DNA from 4 places in the Desulfoluna sp. CLI2B genome. Region 4 is predicted to be linked to each of the others. Evidence: predicted binding sites of a transcription regulator. Region 4 holds the regulator's gene; each other region holds the start of a gene.
What was found. Region 4 encodes sigma-54, which starts transcription at its own class of promoters, with help from an activator protein. Its sites were predicted from a motif close to TNTGGCACANTTTCTGCTNT; they were not measured.
Positions count from the first base shown of each region.

Region 1: a site for sigma-54 is predicted at 6,548-6,567, ahead of ACOYW2_RS05710 (PEP-CTERM sorting domain-containing protein). Genes of this name have one in related genera too.
Region 2: a site for sigma-54 is predicted at 3,307-3,326, ahead of ACOYW2_RS10755 (P-II family nitrogen regulator). Genes of this name have one in related genera too.
Region 3: a site for sigma-54 is predicted at 4,191-4,210, ahead of ACOYW2_RS19650 (PEP-CTERM sorting domain-containing protein). Genes of this name have one in related genera too.

Region 1 is NZ_CP186557.1:1,141,788-1,149,513, forward strand. Features, by position in the region: gene ACOYW2_RS05695 (hypothetical protein) at 1-1,477, opposite strand, end outside; gene ACOYW2_RS05700 (NAD(P)/FAD-dependent oxidoreductase) at 2,356-3,624, shown strand; gene ACOYW2_RS05705 (DUF1365 family protein) at 3,621-5,636, shown strand; gene ACOYW2_RS05710 (PEP-CTERM sorting domain-containing protein) at 5,726-6,379, opposite strand; gene ilvE (branched-chain-amino-acid transaminase) at 6,947-7,726, opposite strand, start outside.
Region 2 is NZ_CP186557.1:2,235,169-2,242,894, reverse strand. Features, by position in the region: gene ACOYW2_RS10770 (class I SAM-dependent methyltransferase) at 1-686, opposite strand, end outside; gene ACOYW2_RS10765 (ABC transporter ATP-binding protein) at 741-1,544, opposite strand; gene ACOYW2_RS10760 (FecCD family ABC transporter permease) at 1,541-2,659, opposite strand; gene ACOYW2_RS10755 (P-II family nitrogen regulator) at 3,381-3,719, shown strand; gene ACOYW2_RS10750 (ammonium transporter) at 3,773-5,176, shown strand; gene ACOYW2_RS10745 (nitrogenase component 1) at 5,256-6,005, shown strand; gene ACOYW2_RS10740 (ABC transporter ATP-binding protein) at 6,078-7,034, opposite strand; gene ACOYW2_RS10735 (ABC transporter ATP-binding protein) at 7,031-7,726, opposite strand, start outside.
Region 3 is NZ_CP186557.1:4,210,499-4,218,224, forward strand. Features, by position in the region: gene ACOYW2_RS19640 (hypothetical protein) at 132-1,172, opposite strand; gene ACOYW2_RS19645 (tetratricopeptide repeat protein) at 1,431-3,674, opposite strand; gene ACOYW2_RS19650 (PEP-CTERM sorting domain-containing protein) at 4,424-5,143, shown strand; gene ACOYW2_RS19655 (CPBP family glutamic-type intramembrane protease) at 5,337-6,050, shown strand; gene ACOYW2_RS19660 (hypothetical protein) at 6,121-7,677, opposite strand; gene ACOYW2_RS19665 (exo-rhamnogalacturonan lyase family protein) at 7,707-7,726, opposite strand, start outside.
Region 4 is NZ_CP186557.1:723,490-731,215, reverse strand. Features, by position in the region: gene kdsA (3-deoxy-8-phosphooctulonate synthase) at 182-1,009, shown strand; gene ACOYW2_RS03610 (KdsC family phosphatase) at 1,006-1,527, shown strand; gene lptC (LPS export ABC transporter periplasmic protein LptC) at 1,524-2,129, shown strand; gene ACOYW2_RS03600 (LptA/OstA family protein) at 2,110-2,637, shown strand; gene lptB (LPS export ABC transporter ATP-binding protein) at 2,854-3,576, shown strand; partial or broken gene ACOYW2_RS03590 (RNA polymerase factor sigma-54) at 3,668-4,434, shown strand; gene ACOYW2_RS03585 (RNA polymerase factor sigma-54) at 4,431-5,168, shown strand; gene hpf (ribosome hibernation-promoting factor, HPF/YfiA family) at 5,179-5,586, shown strand; gene ACOYW2_RS03575 (PTS sugar transporter subunit IIA) at 6,082-6,543, shown strand; gene rapZ (RNase adapter RapZ) at 6,711-7,586, shown strand.

The DNA of each region.
Region 1 (7,726 bases), 420 kb from region 4:
ATAAGTCCGAGGAACAGATTTTAGGGTCGTTTTTTTTCTTTCTAAAGCCATCGAAAAAAAAGTTAGGAAAATGATTCTCCGGCCTAAAATAGCATATTAGATATTTAAAGCAGTCAGGTTGGATATATTGCGATGCAATAATGTAGTTTCCAATTTGGTTAAGAACACCAAGTCCAACTCTTATAGATGCACCTTTTAAAGCTGCGTGGTGATGAACAAGCCAAGCTCCTTCTGAATATCTGAGCATTGAAATATGTCCCATTGTTCTTCCATTTTCTTGATACGCAACATGACAAGTAACATTTGATGGTGTCGAGTAGATTGTTTCATAGGTTTTCTTTATATTTTTCTTGTTTTCAAGAAATAGTCTGTATTTATTTTTGTAAATAAAGCCTGTTTCAAAAAAAAAACGCCATAAATCATCTTCTTCTAACGGATAACATATTCGAATGTCTCTGTTTTCTGCTTTGTGGACCATGGTCTGGAGTTTTCTATGGTTTTCAGGTGACATCTCCAGAAATGAGATGTGACATTTTTCTTCTTTTTTAGTTTTGTACTTTTGAGTGCAGCATTTTGTTACTTGAGCCGTTAATGGTAATCTATAGAGGTCGCCAAGTGTAATTGCAGCATCCTCCAGTAACATTCCAGGGATAAGAGGAGGGGTTTCTTGGTGGAGTGTAAGGTGCATATCTACTGCCGAAAGCGAATCAATAACAGCTGTACACACGGTTTCTGTCAAGGGGTGAGAGAACACAAAGTCAGGAGCAGGAATCATTTCAAATGACTTTTTTCCAAAACATTGACCAGTGTGGGGATCAGGTATCGATTTTGCTGGCTTTAAGTTTATAATGACGCTCTCTCCATGGTATTCCATTCTGAGAAATTTTGCTTCGGTTTGAAAAAGGGGGATCTTTTTTTTGCAAAACGTGAGGTTCAGGGTCTCTTCGGGGGTGATCCCACTGAGATAGTGGGCACTCAAGGGAGAGAGTGTGATTTCGATGGCATCGGGCTCAAGGGACGTCAGGCTCCCTTTGAATTTGATTCCCCTTTGCAGGAAATGAACCCGGATGTCCCTGAATGAACCCTGTACCCGTTGGCCTGTTTTGGGCAAGACGATGCTCAGCCCTGTTGAGCTTGCAGCTCGCAGAAGGGGAATCGCGTGAATTTCGCCGTTTCCATCGGGGATGATAAGGCCGGTAAGGTGCTCCGGGAAAACCCCTTGGGGAAGGGGTTGCAGGGGCTTGAAGGTCGGGTAATCGCTCAACACGGGCATGGGGTATGCTTCGATGCGGAATGATGTATCATTGTATGGCTCTGTAAACACAAGGGTAACGCTCTCTTCCTTGAAGTTGATGTGATTGAGAGCGTTGATCAGGTGTTTTTTGCTTACCTCCTTTCCTTTTAACTGTGTCGTTGATTTTTTGTTGACGTTGCGTGACGGCAAGTTGAGGGTCAATACTGCTTGCGATGCGGTCATGGTACGTTCTCCTTTGTCATGGATAGACCCCAACGCGGTGCACGCATGGGTTTCGGATTGAATTCGGATTGTAAAACACCCCGTAAACAGGTCAGCCGGTAATGCAATGCCTTGTATTGCCGTTGTCGCGATTCCATCTGTCTCTTTACGCCGCACATGTGGTGACGTTGGGAGGGGAAGCTTACACTGCTCCATGCTTCGGTAGAGTTTTCAGGTCCGTACGTGTTCACCACGCTGGGATTAATTAAAAAAAAAGTTTTGTTCCTATCTCGAAGGAATCCTTCGAAAAATCGTAATTGGCTTAGGTGTGAAGCGTTGGATGAGGAGCTTTCTGTTACCTTGGGCGATGATGATGTTCGGCGGTCAGGGCAGTGGGTGGAAAACACTGAGTTGTATCGTGACAAGTGTTTGTGTCTCTTGCCATGGATCGTTATGTCGATGTGGCGAGATGAAAATAGCATTTGCCCGGCACACTTGTTCTTTCCCATAACACATAGCTCATGGGCATTGTGATAGCCCCTGAGCCTGCATGCGCAGCCCTGCCGTCGCAGGTGGCTCACGTGGCCCCTGCGGCATCGGTTTTTTTTCATTTGGTTTGGTTTTATTCCCTGATAGTGAGGGCGAGCTTTCCTTCTGCCGGGGTGCGCGGCATCACCGGTAAACCTCTATCCGGTGGCCAGCGACCCCTAAAGCGCCTCTGTATATGGCTATATACAGTAAAACTAGAAAAGTAAATCTTTGACGTAACTTCAAAGGCATCTCGGTTTGGCAGGGGCAAGGTGTTGGGGTGGGCTTTTGCTTTTCCAGATGTTGCATTTTTGATGTCAGTGATTTAGAATTATTCAACTTTTCCTTCGCCTTCGAGAAAGGACCCGCCCATGAATCCTCCGCTCAACATTGCCGTCATAGGTGCCGGTGTGTCCGGGATCACAGCGGCCTGCCTGTTGCAAGACCACCACAAGGTAACCCTTTATGAAAGGAACGGGTATATCGGCGGTCACACCCATACGGTGGTGATCGACCGGGGACCCGACGCCGGAACGCCTGTCGACACGGGCTTTATCGTGATGAACAACAGGACGTATCCTCTTTTCACGAAGCTTCTTTCCCGTCTCAAGGTGCCCCTTGTAGAGACGGATATGTCCTTCAGCTATACCTGTCGGCGCACCGGTCTGGAGTATGCCTCCACCAGCCTCAACACACTGTTTGCCCAGCGGGAAAATGTGTTGAGGCCGTCGTTTTGGCGATTTTTATGGGGCGTGCGTGCTCTGATGCAGGCCATACGAAAGGATTTGGCAGATGGGCGGCTTGCTGGTGTTACCCTCGGGGAGTACCTGACGGGGGAAGGGGTCAGCCGTGAGGTTGTCGATCGTTTTGTTCTGCCCATGGCAGCTGCGATCTGGTCGGCACCGGATGCTCAGATGGCCGAGTTCCCCATGGAGACCTTTGCACGGTTTTATGAGAACCACGGGTTGTTGACCTTGACCGAGCACCCTCAGTGGTCGGTGGTGTCCGGGGGCAGCCACAGCTATGTGAAGGCCTTTTTGAACGGATTTACAGGAAGGGTGGTGGAGGGGACGCCCGTCACGGGCATTCGGCGGACGGAATCAGGAGTGATGGTCACGGCGGAAGGGGCGCACCCGGAGACCTTTGACCGGGTGGTGGTGGCTGCCCATGCGGATGAAGCCTTCAGGATGCTGGAGGATCCTTCCGAGGAGGAGACCCGGCTGCTTTCACCCTGGCGTTATGCCTCCAACCGGGTGATTCTCCATACCGATGCTTCCCTGCTCCCGTCGCGGGCCAGGGCCCGGGCTTCCTGGAACTATATCCGTGAGGCGGGCTCCGGGCATGGAGAGCCCATTACAGTCACATATTTCATGAACCGATTGCAGCACTTGAAGACACACGAGACCTGGTGCGTCACCCTGAACCCTGCAAAGGAGATTCCGATTTCATCCGTTCACAGGGAGCTGCTCTACGATCATCCGTTGTTTACCTTTGAGTCTGTTGCCACCCAGGAGGGGCTCAAGGCGTTGAACGGGAAGCGGGATACCTATTTCTGCGGAAGCTACTTCGGATACGGTTTTCACGAGGACGCTGTCCGGTCAGCCGTGGACGTGGCCTCGGAATTGGGGGGAATACTGTGAATTCATGCATCATCAAAGGAGTTGTCGAGCATGCTCGCCTGAAACCGGTGGCGCATCGATTCCGGTATCCGGTGTATCTGTACTGTTTTGATCTTGATGAGTTGGAGTCCTTAGACCGGCGTTTGCCTTTTTTCGGGTACAACCGACGTCGCCCGGTATCCCTTTACGATGACAGGTACCTGGATAGCGGCTCCGGGAGTATCAAGGAGAAGCTGTACCGCTATCTTAAGGAGAGAGGCTGCCATGACACGGTTCGGCAGGTCATGCTCATCACCTCACCAAGTTACTTCAATCGTGTGTTCAACCCCGTGAGTTTTTATTATTGCCTCGCCGAAGACCGCCGACCGGTGTGTATCGTGGCCGAAGTCAACAACACCTTCGGGGACAGGCATTTGTACCTGTTGACCAAAGACGAGGAGGTGTCCGCCGGCCCCGCATCGGGCTTTCCTGTGGAATACACGGCCCCCAAGGCTTTTCATGTCTCTCCATTTAATAACATGGAGGGAACCTACCGGTTTTACATCTCGTCACCCGATGGAAAGCTGTCCATCAAGATTCTCCTGATGCGTGACGGGGATAAGGTCCTGTCCGCCTCCCTCAAGGGAGAGAGCATCCCCCTGACGCAGAAAAATCAGTTGCGGACCCTGATCTCACGTCCCGTGATGCCGTGGAAAACCGTCCCGCGCATCTTGAGGGAAGCCCTGCGCCTCTTTGCCGGTAAGAAGTTGCCTGTTTTTGATCGCCCTGTCCCCAAAAGTTCCATGACCATTCGGCACAGGGGGGGGACGATTCTGGAACGGCTCTGTGAAAAACAGGTGCTGGGGCTGCTCCGACGTATCGGAAACGGGTGCGTTACGGTTCGTTTTCCGGGTGCCATGAAGGGTCCGTCGGGTGGCATTCAAAGGGTGTATGGTGATACATCCTCATCTCTTCAGGCCAACCTGAGCATTGCAGATCCCAGGTTTTATCCGCGCGTGGTCCTGGGCAGCGACATCGGTTTCGGGGAGAGTTTCATGGAGGGGATGTGGACGAGTGATAACCCGGCAGACTTGATTCGAATCCTTATCCGCAACATGGACACGGCGACGGATTCCCAGCTGCCCCTGGCCTGGCTGGCCCATGGCATGGGGCGTTTGCTGGACCGGGCCCGCCACAATACCCTGACGGGCAGTCAAAGGAATATCCGAAAGCATTACGACCTGAGCAACGATTTTTTTGCCCTGTTTTTAGACGAGACCATGACCTATTCGGCGGCGCTCCACAACGAGCCGGGCGAGACCCTTGAAGCAGCTCAGAGGAGCAAGCTGCACCATCTGATCGACAAGGCGCGGATTTCACCGGACCATCATGTGCTGGAGATTGGGTTCGGGTGGGGTTCCTTTGCGGTGGAGGCGGTGAAACGCACCGGGTGCCGGGTCACAGGGATAACCCTGTCCGAAGCTCAGCACGCCTTTGCCCTTCAGAAGGTCAGGGAGGAGGGGTTGGAGGATCGCATCACCCTGCTCATCAAGGACTACAGGAAGATGTCCGGGGCGTTTGACAGGGTCGTCTCCATCGAGATGCTGGAGGCCGTCGGCCACAGGTTCTTGGGGACTTTTTTCCGGCAGTGCGACAGGCTGTTGACACCGGAGGGCCTCGTGGTGCTCCAGGTGATCACCGTGCCGGACCAGCGCTACGATGCGTATCGGACCCACGAGGACTGGATCCAGCGCCATGTCTTCCCCGGAGGTCACTTGCCGTCCCTTTCCGTGCTCTCCCGGGCCATGACCCGATCGTCACGGCTCATCGTGGAGCACCTTGAGAACATCGGCCCACATTATGCCCGGACCCTCAAGGCCTGGCGGGAGCGTTTCCTTGCCAACGCAGACAAGCTTGCCGCTCTGGGGTTCGACGAGGTGTTCAAGCGGAAGTGGCTCTTCTACCTTGCCTGCTGTGAAGCCCAGTTTGCCGAGCGGTCCCTGGCGAACCTGCAGCTGGTGCTGAATCGCCCGGGAGGAGCAGGCTCGGGGTAGGCGTGGTTTCGAAGCCCCACAAACAAAAAGCCTCCGGCAGTGTTGCCGGAGGCTTTTTTATTACGGAGTTGCTGCACCCTTAAAAAGGATCAGTTCCCGGATGCTTTTTTTCTTTTAAGCCGGGATATACCCAGGAGGCCCACTCCGAGGCCGAGGAGAACAGCCGTGGCCGGTTCGGGAACCGGGGCCGTTGTCGGTGAAGGGGCCGTCTCCAGGGTGACCGTGGCAAAGATGTCGGCATCGCCTTCGCTCCAGCAGGGGCCGTGGGGGCCTGTCCACATGGAGCTTGAGAATGTGGCGTCGCTCAGTTCGATGGCGAATCGCCCTCCGTTTCCAAAGTCCACATACACAGGGTCATCCCAGATGACCTGCCAGCCTTGCTTAAACTCGAATTTTCCCGAAAATCCGGTGGATTCTCCGGATATATCCTGGGTGATGTCCGGGAGGTCAAAATCCATGTACGCCGTGACCTCCATGGCCTTGAGGTCATCCTCATTGATCCAGCTCTCGTGTGTTCCCATGTGTGCAAACTTGAAGCTGAAGGATTCTCCCGGGTCCAGTAAAAAAGCCTGGGATGAAACCGACTGGTAGATTTCGGCCCACATGGTCAGTCCCTGGGTGGTTTTGGAGACATCGATGGATGAGGCGTCACCCATTTCAAAGGTGTAAGGTGTCGCCATGGCGGAGCCGCAGGTCAGCAGCATGGAAAAGAGGAAGCATAAAATCCGGATCGGTCTGCTCATTGGGTCTGGTCCCTTCGTGTGTCCATGGGCAAGGGCAGTCAAGCCCCCTTGCCGGTGAATGGTTTTTAGTGTTTGTCAGTGTTCCGTTTCAGTCAGTGGGTAGTAAATGAGCAAGGCCTTCCTTGTTATGTATGGAAGGCCTGTTGGTTGACTCATTTGTGGGGTAATATAGCAAAATATATGCCACGGAAGATGGATGATAAATGCCTATGATCAGGAAAGGTTAACGGGGGACGGAAGAAAAGTGTGTAATGAGTTACATGATTTGATGGGTAGTGGAGCGGACAGTGGGAAGCGCGGTTATACCATGGCCTTTGGGCTCTGATAGTTTATGGGGCCACGATGGGGTAGGCGCAACAAACCGTTATTCCTGGTGGTTTATGTGTCATGGTCTGGATACGGGCAACCAGCCTTCTGTATGGGCTGAAGAGGGGCTGGCGGTTATGCCTGAACATGTGTCGGAGGAGGGAGGATCGCTCCGGCAGGGCAGACATGCCGGAGCGACGCATAAAGCAAGCGACCGAGATCTGTCCGGGGGCGCCTGGACAGGTCTCGGGTCGAGTACGGTCAGCACTCGTTTCGGATCAGAGCCTGGAAGGCTTCCCGAACCCTGGCCGTGTCGGGGCCGGGGGTGCCGGTTCCGATGGTCCGGCCGTCGATGGTGGTGACGGGGATCATCTCGGCGGCGGTTCCCGTAAGGAAGCACTCATCGGCGGTGTAGAGATCGTACAGGGTGGACGGGGTTGCCCGTGTCTCCATGCCGATGCCTTTGGCTGCCTCAATGACGGCGTCCCGGGTGATGCCCTTGAGGGCTCCCTGATCGGACGCAGGGGTCAGGAGAACCCCGTCCCGGATGTAGAAGATGTTGTCTCCGGTGCATTCGGCCACCTTGCCCTCGCGGTTGAGGAGGATCGCTTCCAGGCACCCGGCCTGCTGGGCCTCTAGCTTGGCCATGATGTTGTTGAGGTAGTTGAGGGATTTGATCCTCGGGTCCACGGCGTCCGGGCTGTTTCGGCGGGTGGAGGCGGTGATTACCTTGATTCCCCTGGTGTAATGCTCTTCAGGGTAGAGGATGATGTCGTCCACGATGACAATGACGGACGCCTCAGGGCAGGTGGCAGGGTTGATGCCGAGGTCGCCCACCCCCCGGGTAATCACCAGGCGGATGTACCCGTCGGTTTTTTCATTTTTGGCCACGGCTTCGCGCAGCAGCTCCGCCATCTCTTCTTCGCTCATGGGGATGGTGAGCAGGATGGCCCGTGCGCTGTCGTAGAGTCTGCGCACGTGCTCCTTCAATCGGAAAATGGTTCCGTTGTAAATGCGAATGCCTTCGAAAACCCCGTCTCC
Region 2 (7,726 bases), 1.5 Mb from region 4:
AACCGGACCCGGTCCGCGCCGTGGGCCGCCATGACCTCTTCAGCCTTGCGGGCAATGTCCGGGAAATCAAACACCGTGGCACGGAGTTCGGGGTTGATGCGGCTCAGCGCAATGGCATAGAGCCCGTGGCCGCCCCCTAAGTCCAGCAGGCTCCGGGCCTGTTGAAAGGCGGGGATGGCTGCCACGGCGTCAACGGTCTTTTGGAGCTCTCCGCAGAGGATCTCGGCTGCCAGGGAATCCACCATGCCGTTTTCGAAAAAATCCTCTTCCATGACATCCAGGGGGCCTTCGCGGAGCACTCTGTCCAGGCGGTCCCACAGGGCAAACCCGTTCTGGATATCCCGCATGACCGCTCCTTGAAACAGGGGGGATGAGGAGACGAGGTAGAGGGCGCTCAAGGGGGTGTTTCGGTAGTACCCCTCTTTCCGGCAAAGGAGCCCCAGCTCACAGAGGAGCTCCACAAGGTGCTCCGCCGCTGGGAGCTTCAGGTTGCAGGCCGTGCAAAGCCCGGTGAGGGTGAGGGGCTCTTTCAGGGCATCGAAGAGCCCCAGGCGAACAGCGGCATTCATGGCACAAAACTCTTTGTAGTGGCGCGAGGCCTTGTAGAACAGGCTGTGAAGCGCATCGGCTCCGGGTGCGTCACCTTCCCCTTTCATGTGGGTGGTCGATTCGTCTGTTGCAAACACTGAAGGTCCCTTTCATTTATCGTTGGGTGGTAAGCAAGAATGTCGCTGGGATTTTTATCCGGCTTTGACCAGGGACGGCCCCATGGTTTCTGCCTGCCGTCGGCTGTCCAGGGGCACGGCCACGGTGTGGCCCCGGATGCGTTCCAGGGCCACAGGAACGCCGTAGACCTCCCGGATCATCTCCGGGGTCACCTCGTCCCTGGGGCAGAAACCATGCATGGCGCCGTTTTTCAGCAACAGGAAATAGTCGGCATGGCGAAAGGCCAGGTTCAGGTCGTGCATGGAGACCACCACCGTAAGGTTCTGCCGGGTGGCGATATCGGAGATGCGTTCCATGACGTCCATCTGGTTTTTCAAATCCAGGCTGCTGGTGGGCTCGTCCATGAGGAGGAGCTCAGGCTCCTGGGCCAGGGCCCGGGCGATGGTGACTTTCTGAAGTTCCCCGCCGCTCAGGCTGCCCGCGGGCCGAAGGGCCAGGTGGTCCAGGTGCATGGTGGTGAGGATGCTCTCCACCATGGCCAGGTCCCGGCGGGACGGTGCCCAGGTGATATAGGGCTTGCGCCCCAAAAGCACGGTGTCAAAGACGGAGAGAAGCTGGGCACCGGAGCTCTGGGGCACATAGGCCACGTGCCGGGAGAGCTGTCGCCTTGGCATGCGGAGGAGGTCCAGATCGTTTAAACGCACCTCCCCGCTCAAGGGGGGCAGGATCCGTATGAGGCTTTTCAACAGGGTGGATTTCCCGGCGCCGTTGACGCCCAGAACGCCGCAGACACACCCCGGGGGAAGCTGGAATCCCACACCCCTCAGGACCATGGCGTTGCCATACCCGACGTGGAGATTATCGACGGAAAAAGTCATCTGTGTATCCCCCTTATAAGAAGGAAAAGAAAAAGCGGGGCCCCCATAAAAGAGGTCAGCACCCCCACGGGCAGGGCCCCGGAACCAACGAGCAGGCGGCCTGCGGTGTCTGCCCCGAGGAGCAGCAGGGCCCCGATGAGGCAGGAGAAGGGAAGAAGCAGCCTGTGATCGCCTCCCACAAGCCGTCGGCCGATGTGGGGGGCCAGGAGCCCCAGAAAGGCGATGACGCCGTGGAACGCCGTGACCAGGGCGGCCACCAGGGTGGCAAGGATCATCCCTGACAGGCGGAGTCCGGTGACGTTGACCCCCAGGGCCTGGGCTTCGTCTTCCCCAGCTGCCAGGGCGTTTAAGTTCCACCGGTTCATCAGGAAATAGACAAGCACGGCAAGGGTCACGGCCCCTAAGATGCCGAGTTCCTGCCAGCCGGAACGGGCCACGTCCCCAAAGGTCCAGAAGACAACGGCGGCCAGCTCCACCTCAGAGGCAAAGTACTGGATCAGAATCGTGCCCGAGGTAAACAGGGCGGAAAGGGCAATGCCTGCAAGGATGACGGACTCCGGGGACATGCCCCGGAGCCGGGCCAGCACCAGAATCACCACCGTGGCGGTCATGGCACCGGTGAAGGCGCAGAGGGTTACGGCGCACACGCCGGGGATGGACCAGGCCTGGGGCCCTGAGGCTGCCAGGGCGCCCTGGTCCAGGCCACCGGCTCCCAGTGCCACGATGGCAAAGGCCGCGCCGCAGGCCGCTCCCTGATTGATGCCAAGTGTGAAGGGTGAGGCCAAAGGATTCTTGAGAAGGCTTTGGGTGACCACACCCGAGAGTCCCAGGCCGCATCCGGCCACCACGGCCGCCGTGATCCTCGGCAGGCGGATACTCCACACCACGATGCGGCCCGTTCCCGTCTCAAGGCCCATGAGGCTTCGGATCACTTCGGAAAGCGACAGCTGATATGAGCCCACGCTGACCGCCCAGATTCCAAGGACCACGAGGAGGATGCACAACCCTGCGAAAAGAAGGAAGCGCCGTGCCAGGGTTGTTCCGTAAAGCCGGGCCACAGCACCCTGCCCTTCGCCTGTGCCGACCTGGGCTCCACTTGTTACCATGTATTCCATGCATGCCCTCCGACAGGGGGAGCTGACCCGGATATGTCATGAGAAAGTAACCAGGCTAAAAACGATCATCTGTTTTTACGCCTGGTTGTCGAGGTGCGAATGGATATTTCAAAAATGCAAAATATCATTCGCCTTTTGTGCCTCGATTTTCTCACCCATCGGCCGAGTCCCCTTTCCTGCCCGGAAAATAAAAAAGGCCACGAAGGCTCAACCACCTCTTTTTTGAGATGGCGTGAGCCTTCGTGGCCTTTGGGTTGCGTATTGCGGCACCGGAAGCGCCGGGCTTAGTGCCCGAACGCATCACCGGATCACCGGGGATGTCAATAACGATCTGTCAATCGAATACCAACGGCTTCTTGCCGCAATTTATCTACACTTAAGCAGGTTTTTCGCTGTTGTCAAGGACGGGGTGGGTTCCATGGGAAAAAGTGGGCCTGGGCCGGGGGCTTGTGGCCTTTCGCCCCGACGACGACGGGACGACGCGACTTGATATGACAAATATGTATTTTTTATTTTTTCAAAACACAAAAATGTTACCCATTCAAAAAGCCATGACACCTCAATGCAAGTTTTGCCGGATAGATATTTGGAAGCCATGGGCTGTTGTTTCAAGGTCTTGTGTCGGTGTAGCTCACCCATATCGCGAATTTGGCACACCCGTTGCACTATACACAAGTCAACATCACGGAGACAGGAATCCACGACAAAAAAGGAGAGTTTCATGCGAAAAATTGAAGCAATCATCAAGCCGTCCCGGCTGGACGAGGTAAAAGATGCCCTCAACGAAATCGGCATCAACGGGATGACCGTCAGCGAAGTTCGCGGGTTCGGAAGGCAAAAGGGCCATACCGAGATCTTTCGCGGCGCAGAGTACCAGGTGGACTTTATCCCGAAAATCAAGATCGAGATCATTGTGGAGCGCTCCATCATGGAGAAGGTGCTCTCGGTCATCGAAGAAAAGGCTGGAACCGGAAACATCGGGGACGGCAAGGTTTTTGTCCTGCCCGTGGAGCAGGCGGTGCGGATCCGCACCGGTGAATGCGGCCGGGAAGCCCTCTAACCAGAAGCCTGTATACGGAACATCACCCAACCAAACGCTTAAGGAAAAGAGAGATGAAAAAAAGATTCATGACACTTACCGCGCTGCTGGTCGCAGCTTCGTCAGCCTGGGCAGGGGACGACACCCCCACTGCTCTGACCAACCGGGATGCCATTGCACTGGTCCAGGAGCATGCCAACTTTGTCTGGACCCTGGTGGCTGCATGCCTCGTCTTTTTTATGCAGGCGGGTTTTGCCCTGGTGGAAGCCGGGTTTACCCGGGCGAAAAACGTCATCAACATCATGATGAAAAACCTCATGGATTTTTCCATGGGGTCCCTGGCCTACTGGGCCGTGGGCTTCGGCCTGATGTTCGGCGTGAGCAAGGGTGGCCTCATCGGCACCTCAGGCTTTTTCCTGAGCGACTACACCCCTGGCGGTGATCCCTGGATCCTGGCCTTCTGGATGTTCCAGGTGGTGTTTGCGGCCACGGCAGCCACCATCGTCTCCGGTGCCATGGCCGAGCGGACCAAATTCTCCGCATACCTTATTTACAGCGTGCTCATCAGCGCCATCATCTACCCCATCTTCGGCAGCTGGGCCTGGGGCGGCCTCCTCAACGGCAGCGGATGGCTTGAAAAACTGGGATTTATCGATTTCGCAGGCTCCACCGTGGTTCACTCCGTCGGGGGCTGGGCAGCCCTTGCCGGAGCCATGGTCCTGGGGCCGAGGCTCGGCAAATACACCAAGGACGGCAAGGTCAAGCCCATCCTGGGCCACAACATCGGCCTGGCTGCCCTGGGCGTCTTTATCCTGTGGCTCGGATGGTTCGGCTTTAACCCCGGCTCCACCACCACGGCAGATAAGAGCATCGCCATGATCTTTGTGAACACCAACCTGTCGGCTGCTTCGGCCGCAGTGGCCGCCATGTTCGCCTCCTGGATTATCTTCGGCAAGCCTGAAGTGGGCATGAGCTTAAACGGCGCCCTTGCCGGCCTGGTGGGGATCACCGCAGGCTGTGCCAACGTGTCCCCGGGAAGCTCCATCATCATCGGGCTTGTGGCAGGCGTCCTGGTGGTCTTCTCCGTGCTCTTCTTCGACAAATGCCGCATCGACGATCCCGTGGGTGCCATCTCGGTCCATGGCGTGTGCGGTGCCTGGGGCACCCTGGCAGCAGGGATTTTCGACATGAACGGGTTCTCCATGTCCGTGGTGGGTGTTCAGCTCATCGGCATCGCGGCCTGTTTTGCCTGGACCTTCCCCACGGCTTACGGCCTCTTCAAGCTCCTTGAAAAGACCATGGGCCTGAGGGTCTCCCCCGAAGAGGAGATGGAAGGCCTCGACCTCTGCGAGCACGGCGGCACAGCCTACCCCAACTTTGAGGTGTTCAACTACGGCGGTGGCGGCGGCTCCGCCAAGCCAGCAGGCGAAATGGGCGCCTCCGGGACCTATGAGAGGCCGCCCGAACCAGCCCACTGACCCACGCAACCCCATGTAAAAACGGTTTCCGGCGGTGCCGTTGTGCACCACCGGAGACCGGAAGCGAAAGGAGTTTTCCATGCATACCGTATCACGCTTACCCCACTGCTGCGAACCGGGAGCCGTACTCTCCCCCGTCACCGATGCCCTTCACCTGGTCTACGGCGACACAGGCCAGAGGGCCTGCCCCGTATCCTTGCATGGAAAATCCACCGTCAACCAGACCAAAAAACGTCCGCCCCTGTCCGTGCACTTGCCGGGCGTTCGGGGGCTTTCCCAGGGACGGCGTATGCTCTACAGGGGCCTTACGGATCTCATCGATGGCCACCATCCCGCCGCTGCCTTTGTCTACCCCACGGGCAAGGGAGAACGCCTGGGCGATGAGGTGGACGCGGTATGCAGCCGGGTGGAAGAAGAAAAGGGCATTCCGGTGATTCCCGTGCACTCCGAAGGCCCGAAAGGAATGCGCAAGGCCGCGGACCGGGCAGCCTGCCAGGCCCTGTTTCGGCTCATGGGAACCGGGGACATTTCCGGCATCACCCCTGCCTCGGTAAACATTCTTGCAGGGCCCGGAAACAGGTGCGCCGCCATGGCCCTGAAGAACCGTTGCCGGGAGCTGGGGGCCGAGGTGGTGGCCGTGCTTCCGGGATGCAGCAGCGTGGCGGAGATCCGCCGTAGCCACGGGGCGTCCCTCAACCTGGTTTTCGGTGGCGGGGCCATGCTGCAACTGGCCCTTATGATGGAGGTGGAGTACGGCATTCCCCTGGTGCAGGTGTCGGGGGATACAAAGGAGGCGGTAAGGGCTGCCCTTGCCGGCGTGAAAAGGTAAGGCGCAACGCATTTTCGACTGGAGACGTGCAGGCCCTTTTCGCAAAAGGGCCTGCACGGTTTTATCTGGGTATCAGCAATAGTGGCAGGCCGTTTTTCGGCCTGCCTCTTTTGTTTCCAGCTCGGGTTCCACCAGGTCACACCCTTCCTGACGGTTGGGGCACCGGGGGTGAAAGCTGCACCCCTTGGGCGGGTGGATGGGACTCGGTACGTCCCCGGAGAGGATGATGCGCTCCCGCGGCCTGTCCGGGTCGGGATAGGGAATGGCCGAAAGGAGGGCCTTGGTGTAAGGGTGCTTCGGGTTGGCGTAGACCTCTTCGCAGGTGCCCTCTTCCACCACCTTGCCCAGGTACATGACGGCGATGCGGTCGCAGATGTGCTCCACCACGGCCAGGTCGTGGGAGATGATGATGTACGAGAGGTTGAATTCCTGCTGGATGTCGATGAGCAGGTTGATGATCTGGGCCTGGATGGAAACGTCCAGGGCAGAGACGGGTTCGTCACCGATGATCATCATGGGGTTCAGGGCCAGGGCCCGGGCAATACCGATGCGCTGGCGCTGACCGCCGGAGAATTCGTGGGGGTAGCGATTGCCCTGCTCAGGGGAGAGGCCCACCTTTTGTAAAAGCCAGGCCACCCGGTCGTTTCTCTCGGATTCGCTGCCCATGCCGTGAACCTTCATGGGCTCGCCGATGGCGCGGTTGACGGTCATGCGGGGGTTCAGGGAGGAGAACGGGTCCTGGAAGATCATCTGCATCTTCTGGCGCGTGCGCCGCATCTCGGCTGGGGTAAGGCTGTCCAGGTCGGTGCCGTTGAAGATGAGCTTTCCGTGGGTTTTTTCGATGAGCTTCATGGCGGCAAGGCCCGTGGTGGTCTTTCCGCAACCCGATTCACCGACGATGCCCAGGGTTTCGCCCCGGCCCAGGGTCAGGTTGACGCCGTCCACGGCGTGGACAACGTCCTTGCAGCAAAAGCCGCCCTTGACGGGAAAATGGACTTTCAGGTTGTCAACGGTCAGAAGGTCTGTCACGCGGCGGCTCCTTTCACACCTGTGGATTCACACCGCCAGCACCGCACCGAATGGTCCGGGGAGACCTGGAACAGGGGCGGCAGCTCGGCATCGCACCGCTCGCTCCGGTGGGGGCACCGGGGGGCGAAGCTGCACCCTTTGGGAAGATCGTAGAGGCTGGGGACCATGCCGGTGATCTCCGTAAGGCGGCTGTTGCCGTCTGAATCTTTGGAGCCGATGACGGGCACCGAGTTCATGAGCCCTTTGGTGTAGGGGTGGCCTGTCTCCCGAAACAGGATGCGCGTGGGGGCGGACTCCACGATACGGCCCGCGTACATCACGATGACACGGTTGGCCATCTCCGCGATGATTCCCAGGTCGTGGGTGATCATCATGATGGCCGTTTTCTGCATGGCCTGGAGCTTGAGCATGAGGTCCATGATCTGGGCCTGGACCGTGACGTCCAGGGCGGTGGTGGGTTCATCGGCGATGAGGATTTCCGGGTCGCATGCAAGGGCCATGGCGATCATCACCCTTTGCCTCATGCCGCCGGAGAGCTGGTGGGGATATTCCTTCACCCGTCGTGCGGGTTCCGGCACCTGGACTTTTTCCAGCATCTCCACCGCTTTGTTCATGCTCTCCCTTTTGGATACCCCGCGATGGAGGGCGTACACCTCACCGATCTGCCTGCCCACGGTTTTCACCGGGTTGAG
Region 3 (7,726 bases), 2.9 Mb from region 4:
GGTAGCTTTTTCCAAAAAACGATCCGCCGGAGGCACTCTTTTGCCGGTCACTTTATAACCATGGAAGGCAAGCCGGATAATGACGGCTATTTTGTTTTTTGGGTAACCTGATGCCCTTGGTGCGGGTCACCTCACGCCGATTTCATCCCGGAACTGATGCGGTGCAGGTAGCCTAGCTCCGTTGCCTGGGTGTTCTTGGTCCCGATGGCCACCACCTCCGCCTTTCCCCCGGGAAGACGCATGAAGTAGAGCCTGCCTTTGTACGCAAACTCCGCCTCCAGAAAGGTGTCCAGCCCTTTGCCTCCGAAGACTTTGCGCTTCACCGGCACCCCGGCGGGGTCTTCGTTGAGCTGATGAATCAACTCTTCACACTTCAGGCGCATGGACTCATCCAGGGCCAGAAACCCCTGGATCGCCCGATCATGAACACTAAGGTGCTTATATAGCGTTGAAAGGCGCCTTGCGATGCGCTCCTTCTCCCGGTGGGCCCGTTTTCCGTTTTTTTTCTCTTTTACGGGCTGTTTTTGCTCGGCCATGTGTCTTGTCAACCGATCGATTTCACCCTTTTGTGCAATGAGTTGTGCCTCATTCTCCTCAATGAGGGATTCCAGAACCTCGATCTCTTCCTCCATGCCCGTCTGGCTCTCGGCAGACTCCACCAGGGCCGTCCGCGCCTGCTCCAGGGCTCCCTGAAGAGACTCCTGGCGAGCACTCAACGTGTCGAGTTCCTCCTGGGCCGCCCTCTGCCCATCCTCCAAAGAGGCTATGGCCTGCTCCCGATCAATCCGCTCCAGGAAGCTGTAACGAACCTGCTTGCGATACACCCGATACAATGCCAAAAGTGCCAGGATGCTGAACAGCGCAAGGGCCATGACAGACAGCGGGGCATCCGGCCCTGTAAACAGGGTTATCTCCAGTTTCAATCCCCGTTCAAGAAGGCGGTAGTTCTCAGCGGCAACAACCTGCCGATCATCCAGGGGTGAGGATTGAATCTCAGACACGGGAAAAACCAGCTCACCACCGCCGGTCCTCACCGTAATGGTGCGGCTTGAAAAAAGCGCCAGGGACAGATGCGTCTCCACATACCGCCCGAGGTTGTCCCGAACCACCTCCTTGACCCCAACCTCCCCTTCCAGAAGCGACCGGTCGCTGTGAAGGAGCACCTCCGTCATGCGTGGCCGATGATACGCTGTAACGCCTTTCTCACACAGGGGAACAAACCACACATACATCAGGGCGGGCAACATCAGTGAAAACACAATTTGCTTAAACGGAAGGTATTTCATGGGTTCACTCAGCTCAAGGCCACGTCAGGCCACGGGGAAGAGTTAACGAGTCCACGCTAAACCGACAAACGATTCGGCCAGCAGGCCTTTAAAAAAAAATGGTCCCCGCCACAGGCGGGGACCACGACTCGACCACACGGATTATCAATCCATGGCCAAGATCTCCCGGGCCTTATCCGCCCCCTTGAAGTCGGCGTTAAGAGCCAGGGCCCGCTCAAGGGAGACCCGTGCCTTCTCTGTTCTTCCGCTGGCATGAAGGGCCAGCCCGAGGTGATAGGCCACCAGGGCATTTTCAGGTAATTTGGAAAGGCTGTCCCTGAACTCGGAAATCGCGCTGTCGTAAAGCCCCTTGCGGTAGTAGACCAGCCCCAGGGTATCCATGACGCTGGGGTCGTCGGTGGCTTTGCTCCTGGCTGTCCTGGCAAGCTCCAGGGCCTCATCGATCTCTTCACCGGCGTCGGCAAGAATGTAAGCCAGGTTGTTTGTCGCCACCACAATATCATCGCGCAGGGACAGAGCCTTACGGTAGCTCGCCTTGGCGGTCTCCACATCCCCTACGCCCTCGCTGACAATGCCCATGAGCACATGGGGCATGGGATCCTTCGGCTTTTTATCGCTCAGCCCCTTGAGCTGCGCCATCACCTTGGTGGTATCCCCCTGCCTGTGGTAGACCGCTGCCAGCCCGTAGTAGGGACGAATGATCTTTGAGCTGACTCCGACAGCGGCCAGATAGGCCTCCTCGGCCCGAGCCAAATCCCCCTTCTCCGCGTAGATATCACCCATCATGCAATGCACCATGCCCGTGGCAGCCGGGGTCCCTTCCACAACCGTCAATTGCTCGCGGCACAAGGTAAGGGCCTCTGCCTCCTGGTCCATGGCCATCATGCAGCGCACCATGGATCCGAACACATCCATGAGGGCCGGATTCACGGCACGGGCCGTTGCAAGATCCTCCAGGGCTCGATCCATCTCGCCCCGGGCCATGAAAAGCATCCCGGAGCGGTAAAACAATGCGGGATTGTCCGGCGCCTCCTCCTTGAGACGGGCGTACACCTGCTGCGCCTTGTCATGCTCGCCCATGGAGGCCAGGACCTGTCCCATGAGAAAATGTGCCTTGAACAGGCCCGGGGCCCTGGCAAGGGCCTTTTCCAGGCTCTCCTTTGCAAGCTTGAACTCACGCCCTTTAAAATAGAGTTCGCCCAAAGCCACCTGGGCCCTGAGGTGGTTCGGGTTCAGCTCCAGGGCCTTGAGCACATCTGTTCTGGCCAGGTCGTCTTTTCCCAGCCCCATGCCGGCCACCCCACGCAGATAGTAAGGCTCGGCGTTGGTCGCGTCCTCTTTAATGACAGCCGAAAAGGCATCCAGGGCATCCTGAAAGCGCCTGCCGCGTAACGCAAGCTCCCCCTTCAGGCTCAAGGCGGGGACAAACCCCGGCGAGGCTTCCAGAACCTTTGCAGCCATATCCCCTGCCTTAACCAAGTCCCCGCGACTTGCGTAAAACCTGGCCACCGTCACCTTGACCCCGGCATCCTGGGGCTTGAGTTCAAGGGCCTTGAGATACATAGCCTCGGCTTTCTCCGCATCGTCCCTCACCTGATAGTACCTGGCCAGTTTCATCACCGGTCGAAAGGCTTTGGGATCCCTGGCAACGGCATCCCGGTAGGCAAGCTCCGCTTCCGGATATTTTTCCCGTGCCACGTAAAAATCACCCAGGGCAATCAGCAGCTCTGGATCGTCGCTGTGATCAGACACAATGGCCTTCATCTCGATTTCAGCCTTGTCATACTGCTCGCTGCGTGTCAGCAGGCTGACCAGATCAAGACGCGGACGAATGGCCTCCGGCTCGGTGGCCATGGCCTGCCGAAGGAACGCCTCAGCGGCGGAGAAATCCCCGATCCCGGCCTTCAAACGCGCCATGCCCAGAAGGGGGCGGGGATCCTTTTTGTTCAGCGTCAGGACCTGCTCATACAGTTCCAAGGCCTCGTCAACGAGGCCATCCACCGAAAAAATCGCGGCGGAAACCATGAGGTACTCGATATGTTGCGGTTCTGCGGCAAGGGCCTGGTCAATATGCCTGCGGGCCTCATCCGTCTTTCGTGCCAGCAGGTAGAGCTTGGACAGGTTAAAATGTGCACCGGCGTGACCCGGCTCTTTCTCCACCACCTTCAGGTAGGCCCGAAACGCCCTTTTCGGGTCCCCCTGCTCAATGGCGATGGTCGCGATTTCGTACCATCCCTTGGAATAGCCAGGATCGATTTTGACACAGTTCTTAAAGGCCAGAAGGGCTTCCCTCGCCTTTCCTTCTTCAACGTATGAAAGACCCTTTTCATAATACGCATCCCGCTTTTCGCTGTCGGAGGCACAGGCGGTCGCGAAAAGTCCGACCACACACAACATCATCACAACACGCTTAAATACCATCATTCTTCCCCCGTAATAAGTATGAAAAATGCTTCATCGGCATCGGTTGATTATGTCGGTTGAATCATTCGGCAGAGGTTCTATCCGCTGGATGGAAATGCCTTTGGCAAAAATCGCCGGGAAAAATAGCTCACCGGGAATGAAGACCGCTTGCCCTTATGCATACCGGCTTTTCACTTTATGGTTTCAGAATTGCTCACAGCTCCGGTGTCATACAGGTGCCGGGCCACGTTATATATCAGGGATTGTTCACTGTGTGACGACAAGTAATACCAAACCAAATTGATATGATCCCCGCGCCCTTTGTGTCAATCTTTTTATTTAAAAAAGCAAAATATGAAAGCCATTACATAACTACACAGAAATCTATGTGGTCCGGTTCACAAGAAGACAAAAAGAGACATCTTTATGACTCATGCTATTTCCGTCAAAAAAACCTGCTTTTGCCGTCCGTTGAAGATAATTCTGAAGGTCATGAAGCACACTGGCACCAATAGTGCTTACCTATTCGGCGAAAAGATCGACGCACTCCGCGAACGATCAACGTTCATCCGAATTTTATGACAGCCACGTTCACCTCGACAATGATGGCGCGAAAACCCTGCGCCCTTACCGAATGACCTGATGGACGACCCTGAGCCTTAGAATTTGGATAACGCAACGCACGATGCACGACTCACCTTCAAAACCTTACGACAAAAAAAAGGAGAAGCAGCATGAAAAACCAGCTCAAAACCTGGGTCTACACCTTCCTGGCCACGTTTTTAGTGGCCGGGAGCGTTTACGCCGTCCCCATGGAAAACACGCCTGGGTACTCATGGACCGACGCACCCTACTGGTCCCTGACCGATTACACCACAGGCCAAGACGGCGAGAGCACCTTTATCATGACGGTCAAGAACTCTGGATACCACGCCGACTTCGGGCTCTTTGCCGTGGATAACATCTCAGCCGAGACCCCGACCATCACGGAAAAATTCCAGCTCTTCAGCAAATCCGACGCCGTGGGATCCGAAGCCCAGGCCTTCTTCAAAAAAGTGGGCATGGACTGGTACATCAACACGGAAAACGATTTCGATGCCCTTGGCGAGCCGGGCGGTGCCGTGAAGTTCGACCAGACCTTCGGGTTCTATTTCAGCGTCTATACCGATGACGCCGACCCCGTTGCGGACTACGAATTCTATACCAAGTCGGAGCTCAACTCCCCCGACAGTGAAAAAGGCGTAGACCACATCGCCATTGAGTTCAAAGACCCCAACCTGGCCCGCATTTACCTGGACGACCAGATCGGGGCAGGTCCCGGCGGAGGCTGGGACGACATGGCCATCATGGCCATCGACATTCACCCCGTGCCTGAGCCTGCATCCCTGGCTCTCCTCGGCCTGGGTCTCATCGGCCTTGCCGGGCTTGGACGGCGCAAGTACACAAAAAAATAGGCTGGGGCGTTCGGCCTGAGAAATAGCAAGAGAATAAGGAGAATGGGTCCCCCATTCTCCTTTTCTCTTTGCTGTTCTTTTACCGGACTGCCATGGTAGAATTCACCCACAGCGCTATCCGTTATCGACGCAACCCCATTGCCTCAAACAAGGACAGGTCCACGCGTTATCGATTCAGCACACAGAGGAACCCATGGAAAAAGAGACAACGGTCCATCCCTGCGCACAACACACAAGCAACCGAACCCTCCTCCTGTACTACCTTGCACCTTACGCCCTGTATGTCCTCATCCCCTTTACGACAGAATCCCAAGAGGCCATCTATGCCTTGAGGCTGTCCCTTGTCCCTGTGGCCCTGGCGGTATGCTGGAGACGATACATTCCCTTAACAGGCCCCAAGTCCATCGGTATCTCGATGCTCTGGGGAGCCATGGCAGGCCTTTTTGGATGTGCCCTCTGGGTGGTCCTCTCCATCCCCTTTGCCCCCCAGGATATCCATGCACCCTGGACGCCCCGGGCTTTTTTTCTCCGCCTTGCAGCCGCCACCCTTCTGGTTCCCGTCTTTGAAGAGTTCCTTGTACGCGGCTACCTTTTTCGCCTGATTCTCCAGTGGCAAAAGGCAACAAAAAAGGGCTCTCACTCGCCCTTGAGTGAAGCCCTTGATGATTGTAACGTGGCCGACATCGCCCCGGGGGACTGGAGCCTTTCGGCGATTTTTTTATCGTCTCTTCTCTTTGCCCTGGGCCACCGCCCCTTTGAGTGGTCGGCAGCCCTGGTTTACGGAGTTCTCCTGTCTGTTGTGTGGATCAGGAGAAAAGACATGATCTCCTTGGTATCAGCCCACGCCGTCACCAACGTATCCCTGGCCCTGTATGTCCGCCATTGGGGCCACTGGGCCCTGTGGTAACCAAATTTCCGGCCTCGCTTGTTCCATACCAAGTGCATGCCGTGAGCAGCAGAACGGGTATGGGCTGCTCCTACGGGGCCGGGCACGGCAGCGTTTGCACATAATGGGGTTTGAGAGTGTACTTGACGGCAAAGTAGTAATCCGTGTCCGGATCATAGGATTGATAGCACGCGTCCCCTTCTGCCAGTTCGTAGCGCTGGTTGTAGTGCGCCATGACCTCCGCCACATCCACCGTAAAGGTCTCGGACGACCCGGCCCTGGACGACGGAGACGGTCCCCCCCCCACATTGAGTGAGGCCCAGAAGTTATCGTACTCTGCCGGATCATACTCAAACGTCCTGGTCATCTGATCAAAATGGAGACGTTCCACCATGGGGACCGGAGCGCACTTCACCTGATACGAAGCGATACCGTCTTTTGGGGTGATCCAGTTCAAGGTATAGCTGGAGCCCTGTCGCGTAATGTGGGGCGATCTTGAATTACCCATGTCCACGCACCCGTTTCCTGCAGGTTCAACATAGCCAACCGCCACGTCACGATGGTAGTAAAAATCGATAAAGCGGGACATATACGGGGTGTATCCCCTCTCCCTGGACTGATAGGTAATAAGACGCCCGATATGGGGCTGATACGCATTTAAAAAGGTCTCATCCCCTGTCTTTTCATACCCCAGGGACATCAGAAAGGTAAGGGGGTATTCGGCCGTAATCTCTTCATCATAGAAATTTGCCTTATCAAGGGCAAAGAGATACGGCTGATGGACCAGGTCCAACACCTCATCCAGGGAATGCCATGCCATGCCCAGCATAAAATCTTCATAATCCTCGTAGTACAAGGGGTCATCAAAGACCTCAGGCTGATAACACCACAGGCTGTTGGGGAAAATGTCGTTGGTCATAAACAGCTTGTTCCATCTTTCAAGCTTTGGCCGACTTCCATCCCTGGACAGATAGAAAAACCCCCTGTCCAAATCCCACCCATCTTTCATATCATCCTGCCTGTCGGATCGTAGCCTGTGAACCTGCCGGACCATCAACCTGGCCCTGGACCTGTAATAGGACGGATCTTTCAGGTATTGAGACAAGGCACCGAGCCGCCTGAGGGCACGGCACATAACCCTGGTCGTGGGCCGCGTAAACACCCCTTCATAATAGCTCCAGTTTGGAATACTGGTGCCCTGCCTGTAGGCTGTGTATTCGGCATGGTCTGCCCAGGCCGTCATCATGGCTTCGTCACCCGTCAGGAAATACCCGATGGGTACAGAGATGTCGTGGCTGTGCTCATCGTCGAAGAACTTGGAGTTGAAGGCCTCTTTCCCCTGACTTTCAGGATAAGTTGCGTTGTTGTTGGTCCAGTAAGTGGGGCCGTCAATGTAAAAATTAAAATCATCGGAGTGGAGGGTGGAGCCGAACATTTTGTGATGGTCATCGTTTAAGGCAGCCAGAAACGCCCCCCCCTTCCCTGACCTCAAATAGTGGATGTACTTGCAGAGCTGGTGGTCATACTGGTTCGGTCCGCCCCCCATCCCCCAGGTGTAATAACGCCGAAGGGTATCGACATTTGAGATTTCGTAGTCCCCATGACCGACCAGGGCAAAAAAATCACGGACTTCCTTGTCGGTGGCCATGCGATCCTCACCGTAAATCGCTTTTGTCCTCACGTATTGAGAAAAATCA
Region 4 (7,726 bases):
TGCAGCAAATTCCGTACCTAAACAAAAAATTCATTTAAGAAACGTCACGCCCGAAGCGTCTCGCAAATTCGGGTGTTATCTGGTACAGGTAATCGGCAACATCTTGACATGCGATCAGGCGCCTTGCGACGTATTCGAGGCGGCCACACCCCAACCCCGAGACTTTTTTAAGGAGTTTTGTATGCCAGACCCCATCCGTTCGTTACGCACCGGACCCGATGCTCCCCCTTTCCTGATTGCCGGCCCCTGCGTCATCGAAAACCGGGACATCTGCATGCGCATCGCCGACTTCCTCAGGCGACTGACCGTTAAAGAAGGGGTCCCCTTCATTTTTAAAGCGTCCTACGACAAAGCCAACCGCACCAGCATTGAGTCGTTCCGAGGCCCCGGCCCCCAGGAAGGGCTGCGCATTCTGGAAGAGATAAAGCGCGAATTCGACATCCCCGTCATTTCAGATATCCACGCCCCGATGCAGGCGGCCGAAGCTGCCGAGGTTCTGGACATCATCCAGATCCCGGCCCTGCTCTGCAGGCAAACCGATCTCATCGTGGCGGCCGCGGAGACCGGCAAGCCGGTCAACATCAAAAAAGGCCAGTTCCTCGCCCCCTGGGACATGGGCAACATCGTCGACAAAGCCCGTTCTGCCGGCAACGACCGCATCTTTCTCACCGAGCGGGGCACCGCCTTTGGTTACAACAACCTTGTGGTGGACATGCGAAGCCTGGGAATCATGAAAGAGACCGGATGCCCCGTCATCTTCGACGCCACCCACTCGGTGCAGCTCCCAGGAGGCCAGGGCAGCAAATCAGGCGGTGACCGTAGACAGGCCCCGCCCCTTGCCCAGGCAGCCATTGCAGCAGGGGCCGACGGCCTCTTCATGGAGACCCACTTCGATCCGGACAACGCCCTGTGCGACGGCCCCAACTCCGTCAACTTCGAGATGATGGAGACCCTACTCCCCCGCATCGTGGCCATCAAGTCCATTATAAATGACGGAGGCAAGGCATGACCCCCATAGAGAAACTCGCTTCCGTCGACCTGCTCATCATGGACGTGGACGGGGTCCTCACCCAGGGCGAAGTCACCTACTGCGACGACGGCAGCCAGATCAAACACTTCAACGTCAAAGACGGTCTTGGCCTGAGGCTCCTTATGGATGCAGGCATCCAAACCGCCATTGTTACCGGCCGATCCGCAGGGGCCCTCCAGGCCCGCGTGGACAACCTGGGCATCCCCCTTCTCTTTGACGGGGTCTCAGACAAGACAAAAGCCCTTGATGAGGTGGTGGCACGCTCGGGGATTCCTGCCGATCGCATGGCCTTCATCGGCGATGATCTCCCGGACCTGCCCATCATGAAACGGGTCGGGGTTTCCATTGCCGTGGCCGATGCCGTGGCCGAAGTCAGAGAGCGCGCCCACCTGACCACCACCCATGCCGGGGGCAGAGGTGCGGTCCGGGAAACCTGTGAAGCGATCCTTAAAGCCAAAGGGCTTTGGGATAAAGCCATCGAAAGATACCTTGCATGAAGGGCAAAAGCGCCATATCCACCCGAAAGGTGGTCCGAAGGGTGCTCATCGCCATCATGGCCGCCACCGCCCTGTCCACCGGGGTCATCCTGGCCACCCACAGAGGCAGCCAGACGCCTGCCACAGAGCCCCGGGAGGAGAGCAAAGCGACCCTCACCCTGGACAAAATGCGCCACACCTCGTCCCGCCAGGGCGTGGATGAGTGGAGCGTCGAGGCGGAAACGGTCAACCTGTACAACACGGAAAACCGCGCTGTGTTCCTGATGCTCACCGCCCGGTACTTTGAAAAAACCGGGGCGGTCACCACCCTGACCGCCGACAAGGGAGTCCTTGACACCCAGACACGGAATATGGAGGTGTCCGGCAATGTGGTGGTCAAACGGAGAGGAATCACCATCACCAGTGACGCCCTCACCTACACCAAGGAGTCCCAGGTCATCATCTCCACAACCCCGGTGGTCATCACCGACGCCATCTCCCGGCTCACCGGAGATGCCATGTTCCTCGACCTTGCCGGGGGACGGATGACCCTGGACGGAAACGTCAACGGCACGCTCCGAGAAGCAAGTAAAGGAAAATACGATGAAACACGTCCCCAGTAAATATCTCTGGTGCCTCCTCCTGGCCCTTGTGCTGCTGCCTGTGGCCGGGGTTGCCCAGGAAGGCGAAGTCGGCATCAGCGCCGATCACCTCACCTCGGACAGCCAGGGCCGCTACGCCCTTTTCTCCGGCAACGTTCGCATCACCCGGGACGGCGCCGTACTCAAGGCCGACTCGGTCCAGCTTCACTACGAAGACGGCAAACAAAAGGGAGACACCACCAAGGGCCTCTCCCTCATTGAGGCTGAGGGCAACGTCACCATGGATTTTGAAGAGAAACACGCCACCGCCGACAAAGCCATGTACGACCTGCGCAAGGAGGAGGTGACCCTCACCGGAGGCCCGCCCCGCGTGGTAAGCGGCAAAAGCACACTGACAGGCAAAACCATTGTCATCAACCGCCTTACAGGCGCCATCAAGGTGGACAGCGGAAACAGCACCCGGGTAAAGGTCCGGCTCGTGCCCGGGGAAAAGGGGTTCTCCTTTACCCCGGACAAAAAGGATAAATAGAGCCTCAAGCCTTGGGAATAGCTGCTTCCGGTAACCTCTGACAACATGCCAAGTGCTTTTTCAAAGCCCCTGTGGTATGGTAAGGGACGTCCCGGACAAGTTGAACCGGCTACCGGTATAAGGGCCGCCCTTGAGATCGGCGACAGATGCATTATATTTTTAAGGTACGGGCCCGGTAAGTGAAGACGCATTACGAAGAGGGAAGATCGGGATTTTATGACTGAGCTTGTGATGAACAGCCTGATAAAAACGTACGGAGGGAGAGCCGTTGTGGACGGTGTCTCCATCCGCGTGGAGAGCAACCACGTCACCGGCCTCCTCGGCCCCAACGGCGCAGGGAAAACCACCACGTTTTACATGGCTGCAGGTATTGTACGTCCCGACTCAGGCTCCGTCTTCATCGACAGCCAGGAGATCACCAACTACCCCGTGTACAAGCGGGCCAGGTGCGGGATCGGCTACCTCCCCCAGGAATCGTCCATCTTCAAGTCCCTGTCGGTCAGGGACAACGTCATGGCGATCCTGGAGCTTCTGGGCATCTCCAAACAGGAACAGGAAGAGCGCCTGGAGACCCTCCTGGGGGAACTGCGCATCAGTCACCTTGCCGACCGCAAAGCAGCCGTCCTCTCCGGTGGAGAACGCAGGCGCCTTGAAATCACCCGGGTCCTGGCCATCAAACCGGACTTTATCCTTCTGGATGAGCCCTTTGCAGGGGTCGACCCCATTGCGGTCATCGACATCCAGAACATCATCGCCATGCTCAAGGAGCGCGGCATCGGGATCCTGATCTCCGACCACAACGTCCGGGAGACTTTGGGAGTCTGCGATAACGCCTACATCATGAGTGTCGGCAAGGTCATCGAATCCGGCTCCCCCGAGGAGATTGCATCAAGCGATATCGCCCGCCGTATTTATCTGGGCGAAGGCTTTACCCTATAGAAAACCGCAGGCCCTCAGACCGTTCAAGGGCCCGCGTTCCCAATTTCGATGGATCGAACCGTCCCGACAGACGGCTTCAGTCGGCGTATCAATGGCGATGCGACCGGCAACCCAAACTTGTGTGAACCGTAATGGAAACCGTGAAGTTGTAGTTATGGCAATGGAACTCAGGCAACAGCTGCGCCTCTCCCAACAACTGGTGATGACCCCCCAGCTTCAGCAGGCCATCAAGCTCCTGCAACTCTCCCGTCTCGAGCTGGTCGACGCCATCTCCCAGGAGCTGGAAGAAAACCCGGCCCTCGAAGAGATTCAGGAGACGGCACAACGGGAAGCGGGAACCCACGAGGACGAGAAGCCGGCACCGGAAGAGAACGCAACGTCCGAAGTGAAAATCGACGAGAAGATCGGAAGCGACATCGACTGGGACAACTACCTGGGAGAGTACAACTCCACAGGCAAGGCCCAGTACGAATCCGAGCAGAAGGAGGCGCCCAAATACGAGGCCTTCGTATCCCAGAAGAAATCCCTGGATGACCACCTTCTCTGGCAGCTCCTGATGACCTGCCCGGACTCCGACACCGAGGAGATCGGCTGCCTCATCATCGGCAACCTGAGCAGCGACGGCTATCTCACCGCCTCCGTCGAAGAGATCGCGGAGGAGTGCGGCCACTCGGTGGAACTCGTGGAGGATGTCCTTGAAGACTCCAGACCTTCGATCCTCCGGGCATCTGTGCCCGGAACTTAGGGGAGTGCCTCCTGATCCAGGCCCGCCATTTCGGCGTGGAGACCCGGATCATGAAAGAGGTCGTCACCAACCACATCAAGGAGCTGGAGGACCCGAAGACTACAAGGCCATGAGCAAGGCGCTGGTGCAGGACTTGCCCAGCATCATCTCCACGGTGAACATCATCAAGGAGTTCGAGTCCAAGCCGGGCCGCCCCTTCAGCACCGAAGAACCCCACTACATCACTCCGGACATCTACGTCTACAAGGAGGAGGGGGAGTTCATCATCGCCTTGAACGACGACGGCATGCCGAGGCTCCGCGTCAACCCCTATTACCGCCAGGCGCTCTCCAAGGGCCAGGACATCCCCAGCGACACCCGGGACTACCTCCAGGACAAAATGCGCTCTGCGGCCTGGCTCATCAAGAGCATCCACCAGCGCCAGAAAACCATCTACAGCGTCATGGAGAGCATCTTAAAATTCCAGGCTGAGTTCTTTGAAAAAGGGATCTCTCACTTAAAGCCCATGGTGCTGCGGGACGTGGCACAGGACATCGGCATGCACGAGTCCACCATCAGCCGGGTCACCACCAACAAGTACGCCTATACCCCCCAGGGTATCTTCGAGCTGAAATACTTTTTCAACAGCTCCATCAACCGCGTCCACGGAGCCGCCATCGCGTCGGCCAGTGTCCAGGACAAGATCAAACAGATCATTGACGGAGAGGACACCAAAAAACCCTACAGCGACGAGAAAATCGCTCAAATCTTGAAAAAGGAGGCCAATGTAGACATCGCTAGACGAACGGTAGCCAAATACCGTGAGGCAATGAAAATATTGCCGTCAAGCAAACGAAAACAATTTTAGGAGGTCATTTATGCAAGTATCTGTAACATTCAAGAACATTGACCCTTCCGACGCACTCAAGGCGTACGCCACCAAAAAGCTGGAACGTATCGACAAACTGCTTGATGCCCCTTCCGAAGCCAACGTCGTTTTTTCCGTTGAAAAGATACGGCATATTACCGAAATAAACGTCACAAGCGGCCGCACCACGGTCCACGCCACGGAAACAAGCGAGCGCATGTATGCAGCCATCGACCTTGCCGTGGATAAAATCAAGCAGCAACTCTCCAAAAACAAGAAAAAGATACAGGCCCGCAAAAGCGGCAACCCCGGGATCCGTCCCACCCTGGCCGAAGAGATAAACGAGGCCCCTGTTGACGTGGATGAGTTTGATGACTTTTCCGATTTCGATATGGATGAGGACCGCCGGCTGGCCTGACCCGCCGTCTGTCCGCAACGTCACGAGGATGAACTCGTAAAATATAGCCCCGCCTGAAAACGCCCCGCACCTCCGTTTCAAGGGGGTGCGGGGCCCTTGAGGAGCAGCCGAAAATGCGTTTCGATTTCGCCGGGTTGATCACACACGGGTTCATCTTGCAACAGGGCGACTCGCCCGTATACACGACAGCCTCCGGGGGCCACCGTCCAATGAAATCCATTTGACAACCCCGGTGATGTCAGCTACAAAACACTCCGTTTAAAAGGTGCCTGCCCGGTGCAGGCGCCTTTTTTCATGGGCAAAAACCGATGCTCGGACGACGAGACGCGACCCGCGCATCAGGTCTTGAAAGATGGGCCATCCACTGATATGAAAGTAGAGGTCCCAAACCTGTCGGCAACCGCCCCACGCACGATCCTGCAAAGGACGGCCTGACACACGGCCTGGCAGACACACCGCCGGACAGGCCAACAGAGACTCTCTGGGTGAATCATTATGAAAATCCTTGATGTACTGCAGCTGGAAACGATCATCCCCGAACTCACGTCACGGGACAAAAAAGGAATCCTGGAAGAACTCGCGGCCCCCATTGCGGACCTCACTGGCCTCCACCACCCGGACCTGGTAAGGGTTCTCCTTGAACGGGAGCAACTCGGAAGCACCGGCATCGGAGACGGCATCGGCATTCCCCACGGAAAGATCGCCGGCCTGGACCGCATGGTGGTGGGATTCGGCATGAGCCGCCAGGGTGTGGACTTCGACTCCCTGGACGGGCGACCGGCCCATATCTTTTTTGTCCTCGTCACTCCCGAGCAGTCCACCGGTCAACATTTAAAGCTCCTGGCCAGGCTCTCCAAAATGCTCAAGAGCGATCTCTTTCGCAAAAAACTGATGACCGCCACATCACGGGACGAGATCCACGCCATTATCCGAAACGAGGACAACGAAAACGGATGACGGCCCGGGCTTTTCCCGGGCACCATCGGATGTCAGCCCTTGAGAGGCAAACTCCTTGACGATTTCAACGAACACCAGCACCCCGAACCGGTCCGTTCCCTAAAGGACACGCAACCTTCACGCGGCCTTGCCGGCGACGGCTCCGGGCAGCAAAGGGAGTTCTCCCCATGAACATCTTCAACATTTTCATCATCACAGGACAGGCAGGATCCGGTAAAAGCACGGCCCTGGCCGCGTTTGAGGATGCCGGATACTATTGCGTGGACAACCTCCCCGTCACCCTCCTGCCCAAGTTCATGGAAATCCCCATTGCCAAGGAGACCCACTACAGAGGCATTGCCTTTGGCATGGACCTTCGTGAGCGCACCTTTCTCAAGTCATACCGCGGCGTCTTCGATGAGCTGAAGCAGGCAGGCCACAACCTGAAGGTCATCTTCCTGGAGGCCGACGTGGCTACCCTGACACGGCGCTTCTCCCAGACGCGCCGCACCCACCCACTGGCCGTGGGGGACAAAGGGGTGATGGATGCCATCACCCAGGAACGGGAAGAGCTCACAAGCCTGCGCAACGAAGACGCCACCCGGATCATCAACACCTCCAGCCTGACGGTCCACGAGTTGAAAAAGGTTATTTCGGAGCTGGCCGCAGACTCCCACCACAAAACCCCGCTGAAGATCTCCGTGGTCTCCTTCGGGTTCAAGTACGGTGTCCCCCAGGATGCCGACCTCATGGTGGATGTGCGGTTCCTCGAAAACCCCTACTTCGTCCCGGAGCTCAAGCCCCACAGCGGCCTCTCCCCGGATGTGCGGGACTTTGTCCTCAACGGTGAGGGAACCCGGACCTTCCTGCTCAAATACACCGATCTTCTGGACTTTCTCATCCCCATGTACCAAAAGGAAGGGAAACACTACCTCACCCTGGGCGTGGGATGCACCGGGGGTCGGCACCGTAGCGTGGCCGTGTCCTCGGAAATCCACAACCACTTGAAGCGTCGTTATTCCGATATCCGCCTCCTGCACCGGGACATTGGCCGGGAGGAATAAACGCCGGCAGGTGTGTGCCCTGCCGCCAAAAAATGATACACTCGTTAGCGTTACAGACCGAACACGCCTCGCACCGAAGCCCATGCTGCGGCACCACACCGCGGGGGCATGCTCCATGCCGCCCGGACCGTGGCGAGGCC